Regions from separate parts of the Nonomuraea sp. CA-143628 genome, predicted to be linked through region 2. Evidence: riboswitches for the same ligand, from Rfam matches in the RefSeq annotation. Region 2 holds a riboswitch; each other region holds the start of a gene.

Region 1 (4,599 bases), 5.2 Mb from region 2:
GTCCACGCCCGCGGCCAGCACCGCGTCGAGGAAGTCGGCCAGGTCACCGCGTTCGCGACGGCCGTCCGTGCAGAGGTAGAGGCGGGCGTCAGAAAGCGAGGGCTTGGGCACGCCGCTTGACCTCGGTATGGCGACCGGCCCTGATGGCGTCGACGGGCGAGCCGGGCAGGGAGTCGTCGGGAGTGAAGAGCCAGCGGAGCGACTCGATGTCGTCGTAACCGGAGTCGCGCAGCACGGAGAGTGTGCCGGGCAGACCCTTCATCACGTCCTTTCCGTCAAGGAACACCGCGGGCACTTGTGGCCCACCACCACCCCGGCGCACACCGAGCAGTTTGCGGTCCTTGAGGAGTTGCTTGGCCCGCCCTATCGAAAGGTCTAGGCGCGCGGCCACTTCGGGGAGAGTGAGCCACTCGGCGACGAGCTGGTCGGTCTCCCGGTCGATCTGCGCAACAGAAAGCGTCACGAAACCACAACTACCACATGGCGTGCTTGCTCAAACAACACAGTCCCGTAGGGAGAGGTCGGGATCTACCAGGCGTTCGGCGTCCACGCGGTGTCCGGCTTCGATGATTCTGCGGCCCTGCACGAGGTCTCGGGGCCGATCCACGGCGAGTACGGCGGCCAGGGTGTCGTCCGAGGTGAGCCAGCAGGCCGACCATTTTCCGCCGAGTTCGCCCCGGTAGAGGAGGCGGTCTCCGGCCGGGTGGTGGCCCGCGTACTGGACCATGTGGCCGAACTGCTCGGACCAGAAATAAGGCACCGGGTCATAGGCGGCCTCCACGCCCAGCAGCGTGGCGGCGGCCACCTCGGGTGAGTTGAGCGCGGCGTCCCAGTGCTCGACCCTCAGCCTGGTCTCGAACCGGCGCGACCACCAGGCGGCGCAGTCGCCCACGGCCACGACGTTCGGCAGGGAGGTGGCGAGGTGTTCGTCGGTGACGACGCCGTTGTCCAGGTCGATGCCGGAGCCCGCGAGCCAGCCGACGGTCGGGCGCACGCCGACGCCGGTGACGACCACGTGCGCCTCGATGAGGCTTCCGTCCGCGAGCGTGACGCCGCCGTCGTCCACGGAGCCGACCAGGGTGTTCAGCCGCAGGTCGATGCCCTCGTACCAGCCCTGGGTGCGGGCGCCGATCTCGGGGCCGACCGCCTGGGCGAGCGGGGTGGGGCCCGCCTCGATCACGGTCACCTCGCAGCCGGCCCGGCGGGCGGCGGTGGCCACCTCGGCGCCGATCCAGCCGGCGCCGATGATCACCACGTGGGCGCCCTTGACGAGCCGGGCGCGCAGCTCCAGCGCGTCGTCGAGGGTACGCAGCACGTGCTGACGGCCGTCACCGGGCAGCGTGATCGGCTCGGCTCCGGTGGCGATCACCAGGCCGTCGTAGCCGAGCTCGCCCTCGGTGGTCTCGACGACGCCGGGACGCAGCGCCTTGGCCGAGACGCCCGGCCAGAAGTCCACCTCCAGCACGGCGAGGTCGGCGTCGACGAAGCTGGAGTCACTGCTGCCGGACAGGACCGCCTTCGACAAGGGTGGCCGGTCGTACGGCCGGTGCCGCTCTTGCCCGATCAGCGTGATCCTGCCGTCGAACCCTTTCGCGCGCAGCGCCTCGACACTCCGTACACCGGCCAGACCGGCGCCTGCCACCACCACATGATTCACGTTCAAGACCATAACGGGGCCTGTGCCGGGACGTCGCGCCGAGGCCGTAGGGTGGAGGCGTAAGACGCGCGGGAGTCCGGCCGTTTACCGGGCTGAGAGGAAGGCTGCACCGGGCCTTCGACCGCAAGACACCTGATCCGGATCATGCCGGCGAAGGGAGCGGACGTGGACATCGTCGTAGGCGGCGGGATCATCGGGCTGTCCATCGCCTGGCGCCTGTCCCGCTCGGGGCGGCCGGTCACCGTGGTCGACCCGGCACCGGCCTCTGGGGCCTCGCACGCGGCGGCGGGCATGCTGGCGCCGGTGAGCGAGGTCACCTACACGGAGGAGCCGCTGCTCCGGCTGGGCCTCGCCGCACTGCGCCGCTGGCCGTCCTTCGCCACCGAACTCGCCACCGACGCCGGCCTCGTTGCCGGTACGGAACCCGCCGCCAACCTCCCTCAGCTCGATGCCGGTACGGGACCCGCCGCCAACCTCCCTCAGCTCGATGCCGGTACGGGATTCGCCGCCTCCGACGTCGGCCTCCATGCTGCTACGGGACCCGCCGCGACCCGCCTCGACGAGATCGGAGCGTCTGAGCTTGACGGGGCCGGACCGTCTGAAGCGGCCGTTAGCGGGCTCAGCGAGGCCGCGCGGGCCGGGCTGGACTTCCGGGCCGACGGGACGCTGGCCGTGGCGTTCGGGGCCGACGATCTGGCGGCCCTCGGTGAGCTGGCCGCGTTCATGGAGAAGCTGGGGCTGCCGGTCGAGCGGCTCACCGGGCGCGAGTGCCGTCGGCTGGAGCCCATGCTGGCGCCCTCCGTACGCGGTGGGCTACTGGCCCGTGGCGACGCCTGGGTGGATCCGCGCCGCGTCACCACCGCCCTCCTGGCCGCGCTCGACCGCCTGGGCGTCCCAATCGTCCGGGCTCGCGTCAGCGAACTGCTCCAGGACGGCGACAAGGTGGTGGGCGTACGCCTCGCACCCCCGGACCGGCCGACCACCCCGAACCGGAGGCCCGCCCCGGACTGGACGGCAGCGCCGGACCGGAGACCCACCCTGAACCAAACACCCGCCCCGAACCAGGCGGCCACCCCGAACCAGACGGCCACCCAAGACGGAACGGCCACCCTGAACCAGACGGCCACCCAAGACAAGGGCCTCCCGCAGGCAGACTTCCCCGACGAGATCCGGGGCGAGCGGGTCGTGCTGGCGGCCGGGGCGTGGAGCGCCGGGCTGGTCGATGTCCCGGTACGCCCGGTCAAGGGGCAGATCATGCGGCTGCGCTCCCCCCAGTCCCTGCTCGGCAGGTGCGTACGCGGGACGGTCCACGGCACATCCGTCTACCTGGTGCCGAGGGGTGACGGTGAGCTGGTGGTCGGGGCGACCCAGGAGGAGCTGGGGTTCGACACGAGGGTGACGGCGGGCGGACTGTACGAGCTGCTGCGGGACGCCCACGAGCTGGTGCCCGGCGTCACCGAGCTGGAGATCGCCGATGTGGTGGCGGGGCTGCGTCCGGGCACACCGGACAACGTCCCACTCATCGGGCCCAGCGGGACACCAGGGCTGGTGCTGGCCACTGGGCATCACCGGGGCGGGGTGCTGCTGGCCCCGCTCACGGCGGCCATTCTGCTGGGTGAGGAGAGCGAGCTCGCGGAGCTGTGCTCGCCGCTGAGGTATCGGGATATTTCATGAATGTGACCATCAATGGGGCCCCACACGAGGTGCCCGACGGCACCACCGTGGCGCAGGCCGTACTCACGCTCACCACGGCGACGACCGGCGTGGCCGTGGCCGTGAACGACGAGGTGGTGACGCGGAGCGCCTGGGAGACGACGGCGCTCGGCGACAGTGACCGGATGGAAGTGCTGACGGCGGTGCAAGGTGGATGATCTCCTCATAGCCGGGGAGAAGTTCTCCTCCCGGCTCATCATGGGCACCGGCGGCGCGCCGTCGCTGGAGGTGCTCGACCAGGCGCTGGTCGCGTCCGGCACCGAGCTGACGACCGTCGCCATGCGGCGGCTCGACCCCGGCGCGCCGGGCTCGGTGCTCGACGTACTGCGCGAACGCGGCATCAAGGTCCTGCCCAACACCGCCGGTTGCTTCACGGCGGGCGACGCCGTGCTGACCGCCCGGCTGGCCAGGGAGGCGCTCGGTACGAACTGGGTCAAGCTCGAGGTCATCGCCGACGAGCGGACGCTGCTGCCGGACCCGATCGAGACGTTCGACGCGGCCGAACGGCTGGTGGCCGACGGGTTCGTGGTGCTGCCGTACATCGGGGACGACCCGGCGCTGGCGCGTCGCCTGGAGCTGGCCGGATGTGCCGCGGTGATGCCGCTCGGCGCGCCGATCGGCTCGGGCCTCGGCATCCGCAACCCGCACAACATCGAGCTCATCGTGGAGGCGGCCTCGGTGCCGGTGATCCTCGACGCGGGCATCGGTACGGCCAGCGACGCCGCTCTGGCGATGGAGCTGGGCTGCGACGCCGTACTCCTGGCCACGGCCGTCACCAGGGCGCAGCGGCCGGAGATGATGGCGGCGGCCATGAGAGCGGCCGTCCAGGCGGGCCGGCTCGCCCACCAGGCGGGCCGCATCCCCCGCCGCCGCTACGCGGAGGCATCCTCCCCGACGGGCCCGTAACCACGCGAAGGCCGCTGACGGGACCGTGTAGCTACCCCGGAGCACCCCACACGGTCCCGTGGCCACCCGAAGCCCCCCAGACGAGCCCGTAGCAACCCAGAATCCCCCAGACAGCCCTGTAGCCACCGACGCCACGCGGAACCGGCGAGACATGATATGTCCGGTTATATTCCAGATAGGCGCGTTCCAACGAGCACGGCTCGGCATCGGTTTCGGATGGTCAGGCCTTGCCAGTGGCAAAACGCCCGTAAACTCAGCGGGGTGGACACGACGACAGCGGACCCTCTCGTCGGACGGCTGCTCGATGGGCGTTACCGCATCGA
Region 2 (4,599 bases):
GGCAAAGGCATCGTGGCGTGCAGCTTCGAGTCGAAGGACACCGTCTTCGAGTTGGTCGTCCGGCATGTGGGCGCGTTCGTCGGGCCCGACCCCGGGCGGCTCGACCCGGTGCGCAGGGAGCTCGACGCCTACTTCTCCGGGCGCCTGCGGGCCTTCGCCACGCCGGTGGACCTGTCCATCGCCACGACGTTCGCCCGTACGGTGCTGCAGAAGACCATGGCCGTGCCCTACGGCGAGACGGCGACCCTCGACGAGATCGGCGAGAGCATCGGCCGCCCGCGCGCACTGCGCGCGGTCGGCAACGCGCTCAACGCCAACCCCGTCTGCGTGGTCGTGCCGTGCCACCGGATCGTGCCGGGCGACGGCGAGCTCGGCGACTACGCGGGCGGCCAGGCCGCCAAGCGTCATCTCCTCAACATCGAAAAGCGCTCAAGGGCCTGAGGTACGTACTCAGCGACGCGTGATCGACGCGCGCCTGGTCGCCCAGCCGATCGCCAGCGTCACCAGAGCCGCCACCAGAGCCGCGCCCAGGGCCCCGTTCATCCACAGCTGCCTGGTGAACCCGATCGCCTCGCGTACGGCCGCCCAGAGGCCGTCCCACTGCGCGACCGTGGGCGTGGAGGTGGTCAGCCAGTAGGCCACGAAGCCGAGCGCCCAGGGCACCAGCATGGACCAGCGGGCGGGCGCGTCCTCGTCGGTGTTCCACCCCGAGGATCCGCCGAGCAGGAAGTAGTCGACCGCCAGCACCGCGAACATCGGCACGAACACCGCCCCGATCACTCCCAGGAACGCCCCGTAGGAGTTCACGTCGACCACCAGCGCGATGGCGGTGGTCAGCACGCCGATGGCGATCGAGAAGACCCGCCGGTCGACGCGCGGCATGAGGTTCTGCAGGGACATGGTCGTGGAGTAGACGTTCGCGAACGACTGGTCGGCCTCCCGCAACACCAGGATCGCGAAGAACAGCGCGCCCAGCGGCACCGCGACGAACGCCCCGAACACGGCCGTGCCGTCGGCGGCCACCGCGGCGGACCCGGCGATGGCCACCGCGTAGACGCCCAGCCCCAGGCAGGCGACCTGCGCCAGCGTGTAGCCGCCGACCACGCCCGCGAAGGCCGCCCGGCTCGACCTGGAGTGCCGGGCGAAGTCGGCGGCGATCGGCACCCACGAGACCGACAGCGCGATGACGTAGTCGACCGCGGGCGCGAACGCCGTCCACGACCCGCCGCCCTGCGCCGGAGCCTTGGACAGGAACGCCACCGCGAACCAGACCAGCGAGATGATCACTCCGATGGTGACGTAGCGCCGAAGCAGCCGGACCGACCCGAGCGGCCAGATGGTCAGCGACGTGGTCAGCGCCCCCGCCACCACCACCCACACCTGGTACGGCACCACGGCGCCGAAGATGGCCATCGCGCCCTTGGCGATCACCCACAGCTCGAAGGCGCCCCACCCGATCATCTGGACGATGTTGAGCACGGTCGGGATGTAGGACAGCCGCGCCCCGAACAACCCGCGCAGCAGCACCATCGCCGGCCGCCCGGTCTGCGTGCCCGGGATGGCCGACAGCCCCACCATGGCCGTGCCGACCAGGCTGCCGACGAGCGCGGCGAGCAGGGCGGCGGTCAGGCTGAGCGGGCTGCCGCCGAGCGGGTCGAGCAGGAACAGCGCGCCGCTGAACCCCAGCAGGCTGACGGCCAGGTTCGCCCACAGGGCCCCCTGGTCGAGCAGCCCGAGCGTCTTGGGGGGCGTCCCTTCGAGGGTCAGCGGGACTTCGTCGACGACATGCGTCATCTCACACTCCCTACGCCGGCATTACCCGGACAGGTTCATGCGGTCGGCGACAGGTCAGTCGCCCTCTCAGCCCGGTGCACCCCGAGCTCCCGCGGTTTGTGTAGTTGTCGAGCGGATTATGCCATCCGTCAGGCGACGAACGGCGGGCGCCCCGTCTCGCTGACCATCGGGCGGCGCGCGCCCGCCCACGACTGCATGCCGCCGTCGACGTTGACCGCCTCGCGCCCGAGCTGGTTGAGCCAGGCCGCGACCTGGAACGACCGGCCGCCGACCCGGCAGACCACGTAGACGGTCCGGTCGCCCGGCACCTCCTCGACCCGCCCCTGGATCTGCGTCATCGGGATGTGCACCGCCTCGGGGGCGTGCCCGGCCATCCATTCGTCCTGTTCACGCACGTCGAGCAGGTAGGCGTCGGCGGGAACGTCGCCGGCCGAGATCTCTGGAACCGTCATGCCTCCATCATCTCGCGTCGCTGGTCGTAGGCGGCACGGGCCGTGGCGATCTCCTGCCGGTGCTCCTCGGTCCAGGTGACCAGGCTCTTGATCGTCTGGTGCAGCGTCCGGCCGAGCGGCGTGAGCGCGTAGTCGACCCGTGGCGGCACGACGGGGTGGACCGTACGGCTGACCAGGCCGTCGCGCTCCAGGTGGCGCAGGGTCACGCTGAGCATCCGCTGGCTGACCCCGTCGATCTCGCGGCGCAGCTGGGTGAAGCGCAGGCTCTGGCAGTCGAGCAGCGCGATGACCAGCAGCGACCACTTGTCGGCGACGCGGTCGAGTATCTGCCGGACCTCGCAGTCCTCCCTGGTGTCCCACTGCCACACGTCGTAGTCGTCGTCCACGGTGCTCTCGCAGTAACCGGGTGACTTAGAAGTGCCGTCTTCCATGACATTTCATACTGCCGGATGATTTGGACGGTTACCAGAGATAACCGAATGCCGATAAGTAACCGGGAGTCGACCATGTCCAAACGCGCTTGGGGCATGTTGATCGTGCTGTGCGGGGCCATCTTCATCGAGGGCACCGACGTGGCCATGCTGAACGTGGCCCTGCCGTCGATCAGGGCCGATCTGGGGCTGTCCACGGGCATGCTGAGCGGGGTGGTGAGCGCCTACGTCCTGGGCTGTGGCGGTTTCATCCTGCTCGGCGGCCGGGCGGCCGACCTGCTGGGCAGGCGCAGGATGTTCCTGCTCTGGCTCGGCGTGTTCGTGGTGTTCTCCGGGCTGGGCGGGTTCGCGACCGAGGGGTGGGTGCTGCTGGTCGCCAGGTTCCTCACCGGGGTCGCGGCCGCCTTCATGATGCCCGCCGGGCTGTCGCTGATCACCACGAGCTTCCCCGAGGGCAGGCAGCGCAACCGCGCGCTGCTGGTGTACGCGGGGACGGGGGCCGCCGGGTTCGCGCTCGGGCTGGTGATCGGTGGTCTGCTGAGCTCGATCGGCTGGCGCTGGGTCTTCTTCGCGCCCGTCCTCTTCTCGCTGGCGATCCTGATCGCCGCCGTCCCACTGCTGAAGGAGCAGCCGACGCCCCGGCCCACCGGCGGCGTCGACCTGGCCGGAGCCGCGACCATCACCGGCGCGATGACCCTGCTGGTCTACGGCCTGGTACGACTGGAGCACCCCGCCGACGGCCCGGCCTGGACCATCGGCGCATTCGCGGGCGGAGCGGCGCTGCTGGCGGCCTTCGTGGCGATCGAGCGGCGGTCGGCCACCCCGCTCGTCCGCCTGGGCATCCTGCGCTCCGCGCCACTGGTGCGCGCCAACCTGACGGCGCTGCTGCTCACCGCGTCGTTCTTCGGCTTCCAGTTCCTGGTCACGCTGTACCTGCAGGAGTTGCGCGGCTGGTCCACCGTCCAGACCGGCCTGGCCCTGCTCGCCGCCGCCGCCGACGTGGTGCTCGCGCCCACGCTGACCCCCTGGCTGGTCCAGAGGTACGGCAACGCCCGGGTGATCTTCGGCGGCCTGCTGTCCGGGCTCGCGGCCTACGGCCTGTTCGTGGGGGTCGGGATGGACTGGTCGTACGCGGCCATGCTGCCGTCGATGCTGCTGATCGGCCTGATGTTCGCCTTCGTGTACGGCCCGCTCACGATCGTCGCCACGGAGGGCATCGCGGAGGACGAGCAGGGCTTGGCCGGTGGACTGCTGAACTCGGCCTTCCAGTTCGGCGCGGCGCTCGGGCTGTCCATGGTGACGGCGGTCAGCGTGGCGGCACTGGGCGACGCGACCTCCGCCGAGGCCGGGCTGGCGGCCATCAGGACGGCGCTGCTGGTGCCGCTGACCGCCACGGCCGTCGCCGCCCTCATCATGGCCACCGGCCTACGCCGACGCCCGCCCACCCCCGCACACGAGTCCGGAGAGCCCGAGAAGCCCGTCATAGTCAGAGCGTGACCCGCAGCACGGAGGTGTTACTTCAGTAGGCGGGACAGGCGGCGGTCGGCGAGCGGCTTACCGCCTGTCTGGCAGGTGGGGCAGTACTGCAGCGAGGAATCCGCGAAGGACACCTCGCGAATGGTGTCACCGCACACATCGCATGGCTGACCGGCGCGGTTGTGGACACGAAGGCCGGACTTCTTCTCCGCCTTGAGGTCCTTGGCGGCCAGGCCGTGCGCCCGCTCGACCGCCTCGCGCAGCGTGGTGACGATGGCCTCGTGCAGGTCGGCGATCTGGGCGTCGGTGAGGGTCGAGGCGATCTTGAACGGGGACATCTTGGCCGCGTGCAGCACCTCGTCGGAGTAGGCGTTGCCGATGCCCGCGATCACCTTCTGGTCGCGCAGCAGGCCCTTCACCTGGGTGCGGCTGCCGTTCAGGATGGC
Region 3 (4,599 bases), 5.1 Mb from region 2:
ATTACGGGCGAGCCAGTCTAAGGCACCAAGAGAGGAATTCAGACCTGGTCCGGGTTCGGCAACGGGCTCAATCGTTCGCTCTGCGGAATCAGTCGATCGTCGCCCGGCGTTCGATATGACGGCGGCCGAACAGCGGCATGCTCTCGACGATCGGCAACGCCGAACGCCCGTATTCCGTCAGCGAATACTCCACCGGCACCGGGGCCTTTCCCGCCGGCTCGCGATTGACCAGACCGTCGGCGGCCGGCTCCCGGAGTTGTTCGGCCGGCACTTCCTGGCGGAGCCACCTGCCGCAGGTCGGCGAAGTGTTCGGGCGATTCGGCGAGCCACTCCAGGATGATGAGCTTCCACTTGCCGCCGATCGTGGCGGTCGTGGCGGAGAGGGACGGCCTTAATGGTCGAGGTGCGGACCCTATCGGGTGAAGGAAGGCCGCCGCGCGGAATTCATCGAATTCTTCGAGGCGCCGGCGATTCCCGCTCGGCACGCGGCCGGAATGAAGGTGCTCGGGTCGTTGGTCGACCGCGAGAATCCCCGGCAAGTTCGGCTGGATGCGTGCCTTCCGCCTCGCTGGGGAACGCGACCGGATGAAGACCGCCCCCTCGCGGGCCCATAGTGGACCGCCGTCCGCGACCATGACCTCTGTTACCCTGATCTGCGACGCGGGGTGCCCGGCAGGTCGGGCTGAGATCACACCCGTAGAACCTGATCTAGTTCGCACTAGCGAAGGGACGTCCGGGTGGCTCCCGTTTCCAAGATCCTCTCCGTTGTCGGCACCGGCTCGAGGGTGGACGGCCAGGGATATCTGAACGGCGCGCCGCGGGCCGCGGGCGTTCTCCAGGCCGGGGGAGACGGCCCCGTCCACCATTTCCACGCACTCTGGTGAGTGAGGGTATGTTCTGCGATGAAATCTGGATGCGCGCGGCCAAGCTGCTCGACGCGATCCGCGACCATCCGTTCAACAACGCGCTCGGGGACGGCGGTCTCGACCGGGAGCGTTTCGCCTTCTATCTCGTTCAGGACAGCCGTTATCTGACGGCGTACGCGAAAACGCTGGCGACGGCGGCGGCGCGGGCGGACGATTCCTCCGACGCCGCGTTCTTCGCTCAGTCCGCCCATACGGCGCTGACGGTCGAACGGGCCCTGCACGGCCGTTATCTCGGCGAATTCGGCCTGGACGCCGAGGAGATGGCGGCCATTCCCACCTCGCCCACCTGCCTGGCGTACGCGTCCTACCTTCAGGCCACCGCGCTCACCGCGCCGCTACCCGTGCTCGCCGCCGCCGTGCTGCCGTGTTTCTGGGTCTACCAGGACGTCGGCACGGCACTGCTGGCGCGTACGGAGGGGCGGCGCGACCATCCGTACCACGCGTGGATCGCCACCTATTCCGACCCCGCCTTCGCCGTCTCCGCCGAACAGGCGAGGGCCATCACCGACCGGCAGGCCGCCCAGTCCGGCCCCGCCATCCGCGAAGCCATGGCGGAGGCGTTCATCCGGGCGACCGAATACGAGTGGATGTTCTGGGACAGCGCGTGGCGCCTCGAAGCCTGGCCCACCCGCCAATGGCTGTGAACGAGCCCCTGCCGCTCGTCGAAAAAATCGAAAGAGGCGCCCGCCCGTGACAGATCGGCGCCCCCACCTGGCGCCGCGACAGCTCTTTCCACTGGTGGCCGTGAACTCACTCCAGGAGGCTCGGCTTCACGGTGAGCACCTGTACGGCGACCGTCTCATAAGGCAGGAACTGAGCGATGATCTTACCGAGGGTCATTTCGGTGGGATCGCTGGTCGGGCTGCGGTCGGCGAGGGAGTAGATCATCGGCCCTTCCTTGGCGGGGCCGGTCGAGGCGGTGCCCGAGACGGTCACGGTGTGGAACGCGTCGGCGGAGCCGCCGATCATGACGATGACGTCGCCCGCCACGGTACGCAGGCCCGCGAGCTCGTCCACCGGCACGCGATCCTTCGACACCGGATCGCACAGAAAGCCCGCCCACGCCTCCGACCCGCCGTCGTACTTGGTCGAGGACCGGTTCCGCATGCCCAGCAGGAACGTCTTCTCGCTGATGTGCCCGGCCCTGAGCAGGGCATAGGGCAGGAGTTCGAAGCACATCAACTGGATGGGCGCCGCGATGTGATCCGGAACTCCCGTGCCGGTACGCCAGGAGCTCCCGCTGCCCCAGGTGATGGCCTCTATCCCCATCAGGCCCTTGACCGCGAGCGCGCACTTCGCCCCGGTCGTCCCGCGGCTGTCCGACGACGATGTGGAGCCGGTGCTCTCGGGCGGACGATCTGTCATGCGCGACAGTCTGACTCCGCCACGAGGGGCTGAACACCCCGCGAGCGTGTCCACATCCGGCCTTGGGCGGCCGACGCCCGCGGTCACCCGAGGAGTGCCGCGCTGGGAGAAGCAGGAGCGAAACGGCGCGAAAGCCGCAGTGAACCGCGTTACTTCTTGGGCGGCACCGGCTTGCCGCCCGGCAGGACCGTGGGCGGCGGGAAGCGCAGCTTGCGGATCTGCAGGGCCCGCATCGCGGCGTAGAAGCCGACGCCGCGCAGGTTCTCCTTGGGATACTTCTCCGCCACCAGCTTCTTGATCCGCCAGGCCACGAAGATCGAGGTGAAGAGCACACCGATCATCATGATCGGCCAGCCGATCGTGATCACGTAGCCGAGCACCAGCGGACGGATGTCGGCCGGCCACGGGATCCACGTCGCCAGCAGGATCACCAGCGAGAACGGCAGGAAGTATTGGCTCGGCAGCCGCCGCGAGTCGACCCAGTCGCGCGCGAACTTGCGCGCCGGGCCCTTGTCGCGGGCCGGGAAATAGCGTTCGTCGCCCGCGAGCATGCCCTTGCGGGCCCGCTCGCGCTCGACGGTCTGCTTGGCGCGGGCCTGTCGATAGGCCTCTTTGCGGTCCTTGGGCGCGGTGACCGGCTGGCGCCGTCTGCCTTCCGCGTCCCGGCGCTTGGGTGTGGGACGACCCTTGCCCTGGGGCTTAGGATCGTCAATGGGGACGGGGGTGTCGTCCACGGAGGTTTGGGAACGGCGTCGCAACACGACGTCAACCCTACCTGGATGGCAACTTAGTGACGCCCCCGTGCGTTATGCGTAGGGTAATCCCAAGGCGGCTGCGCTGCACTGGGTGAACACCAGCACGACCTAAGAAGGGGACGGCCGACGCGCATGAGCGTGATGAAGAGACTTTCGATGATCTTCAAGTCCAAGGCCAACAAGGCCCTGGACAAAATGGAGGATCCGCGCGAGACCCTCGACTATTCCTACCAGCGGCAACTGGAGTTGCTGCAGAAGGTACGCCGGGGCGTGGCAGACGTCGCCACCTCGCGCAAGCGGGTGGAATTGCAGGTCAACGGCCTCGAACAGCAGGCCAGGCGTTATGAGGAGCAGGGCCGCAAGGCGCTGTCCGTCGGGCGCGAGGACCTGGCCCGCGAGGCCCTCCAGCGCCGGTCCAATCTGCAGTCGCAGATGGCCGACCTGAAGATCCAGCATGAGAACCTGCAGGCCGAGGAGGAGAAGCTGACCACGGCTTCCCAGCGGCTGCAGGCAAAGGTCGACTCCTTCCGTACGAAGAAGGAGACGATCAAGGCCACCTACACCGCGGCCGAGGCGCAGACGCGCATCAACGAGGCCTTCTCCGGCATCTCCGAGGAGATGGGCGACGTCGGTCTCGCGATCCAGCGCGCCGAGGACAAGACCGCGCAGATGCAGGCCCGCGCCGGTGCCATCGACGAGCTGCTCGCCAGCGGCGCGCTCGATGACTACAGCGGCACGCGCGGCGACGACATCCAGGCCGAGCTCGACCGTATGGGCGGCGGCATGGACGTGGAGCTGGAACTGGCCAGGATGAAGGCCGAGCTCGGCCAGGGTCCGGCGCCCAAGAGCGCCATCGAGCCGGGCCAGGGCGGCCAGCAGGCCGCGCCTCAGCAGGCTCAGCCTCAGAACACGCAGCAGCTGCGCCAGCCTGGGGAGGGCGCATGATCGTCAGAATCATGGGCGAGGGGCAGGTCGAGATCTCGGCCGACGACATCTCCGTGCTCAACCAGCTCGACAGCGAGCTCGAGTCGGCCATCGAGTCCGACGACGAGGCGAGCTTCCGGGTCAAGTTGCACGCCCTGCTCGACAAGGTTCGCCTCGTGGGCAAGTCGCTTCCCGACGACAGCCTTGAGCCGTCAGAGCTGATCCTTCCCCCCGCGGACGCCTCGATCGAGGAGGTCCGGGAGATGCTGGGCGACCAGGGTCTCATCCCGGGCTAGCCATGAACACGCGGTTCGCGCCCGACCGCGGTCTGACCACCCGCATGGTCGTGACGATGTTCCTGCTGGGGCTGCTCTACGTGGCCTTCATGGGTGTCCTCATCGCCGTGGGCGTTCAAGGACTGGTCGTGCTGGTGCTCGCCGGGGGCCTGCTGCTCGCGCAGTACTTCCTGTCCGATCGCATCGCGCTGTTCGCGATGCACGGCCGGGAGGTCTCGCCGCAAGAGGCTCCCGAGCTCCATGGCATGGTCGACCGCCTGTGCGCGATGGCCGACATGCCCAAGCCGCGGGTGGCGATAGCGGATTCCGACGTCCCCAACGCCTTCGCCACCG

What was found. A riboswitch is a leader RNA that binds a small molecule or an ion and turns the genes downstream of it on or off. The one in region 2 is predicted to bind thiamine pyrophosphate.
Region 1: it holds a riboswitch for thiamine pyrophosphate, as region 2 does, so the genes downstream of both, ACQP2T_RS39730 (FAD-dependent oxidoreductase) here and ACQP2T_RS00765 (purine-cytosine permease family protein) in region 2, are expected to answer to the same signal.
Region 3: it holds a riboswitch for thiamine pyrophosphate, as region 2 does, so the genes downstream of both, ACQP2T_RS40255 (TenA family protein) here and ACQP2T_RS00765 (purine-cytosine permease family protein) in region 2, are expected to answer to the same signal.

The regions. Positions count from the first base shown of each region.
Region 1 is NZ_CP192072.1:8,735,343-8,739,941, forward strand. Features, by position in the region: gene thiE (thiamine phosphate synthase) at 1-111, opposite strand, end outside; gene ACQP2T_RS39720 (Rv2175c family DNA-binding protein) at 89-463, opposite strand; gene ACQP2T_RS39725 (NAD(P)/FAD-dependent oxidoreductase) at 494-1,657, opposite strand; TPP riboswitch at 1,716-1,833, shown strand; gene ACQP2T_RS39730 (FAD-dependent oxidoreductase) at 1,823-3,331, shown strand; gene thiS (sulfur carrier protein ThiS) at 3,328-3,528, shown strand; gene ACQP2T_RS39740 (thiazole synthase) at 3,569-4,276, shown strand; gene pknB (Stk1 family PASTA domain-containing Ser/Thr kinase) at 4,538-4,599, shown strand, end outside.
Region 2 is NZ_CP192072.1:146,515-151,113, reverse strand. Features, by position in the region: gene ACQP2T_RS00770 (methylated-DNA--[protein]-cysteine S-methyltransferase) at 1-441, shown strand, start outside; gene ACQP2T_RS00765 (purine-cytosine permease family protein) at 451-1,794, opposite strand; TPP riboswitch at 1,785-1,897, opposite strand; gene ACQP2T_RS00760 (rhodanese-like domain-containing protein) at 1,923-2,246, opposite strand; gene ACQP2T_RS00755 (winged helix-turn-helix transcriptional regulator) at 2,243-2,677, opposite strand; gene ACQP2T_RS00750 (MFS transporter) at 2,753-4,174, shown strand; gene ACQP2T_RS00745 (Fpg/Nei family DNA glycosylase) at 4,192-4,599, opposite strand, start outside.
Region 3 is NZ_CP192072.1:8,842,884-8,847,482, reverse strand. Features, by position in the region: gene ACQP2T_RS40260 (winged helix-turn-helix transcriptional regulator) at 89-271, opposite strand; TPP riboswitch at 652-747, shown strand; gene ACQP2T_RS40255 (TenA family protein) at 893-1,570, shown strand; gene ACQP2T_RS40250 (hypothetical protein) at 1,677-2,291, opposite strand; gene ACQP2T_RS40245 (DUF3043 domain-containing protein) at 2,441-3,025, opposite strand; gene ACQP2T_RS40240 (PspA/IM30 family protein) at 3,203-3,991, shown strand; gene pspAA (PspA-associated protein PspAA) at 3,988-4,266, shown strand; gene htpX (zinc metalloprotease HtpX) at 4,269-4,599, shown strand, end outside.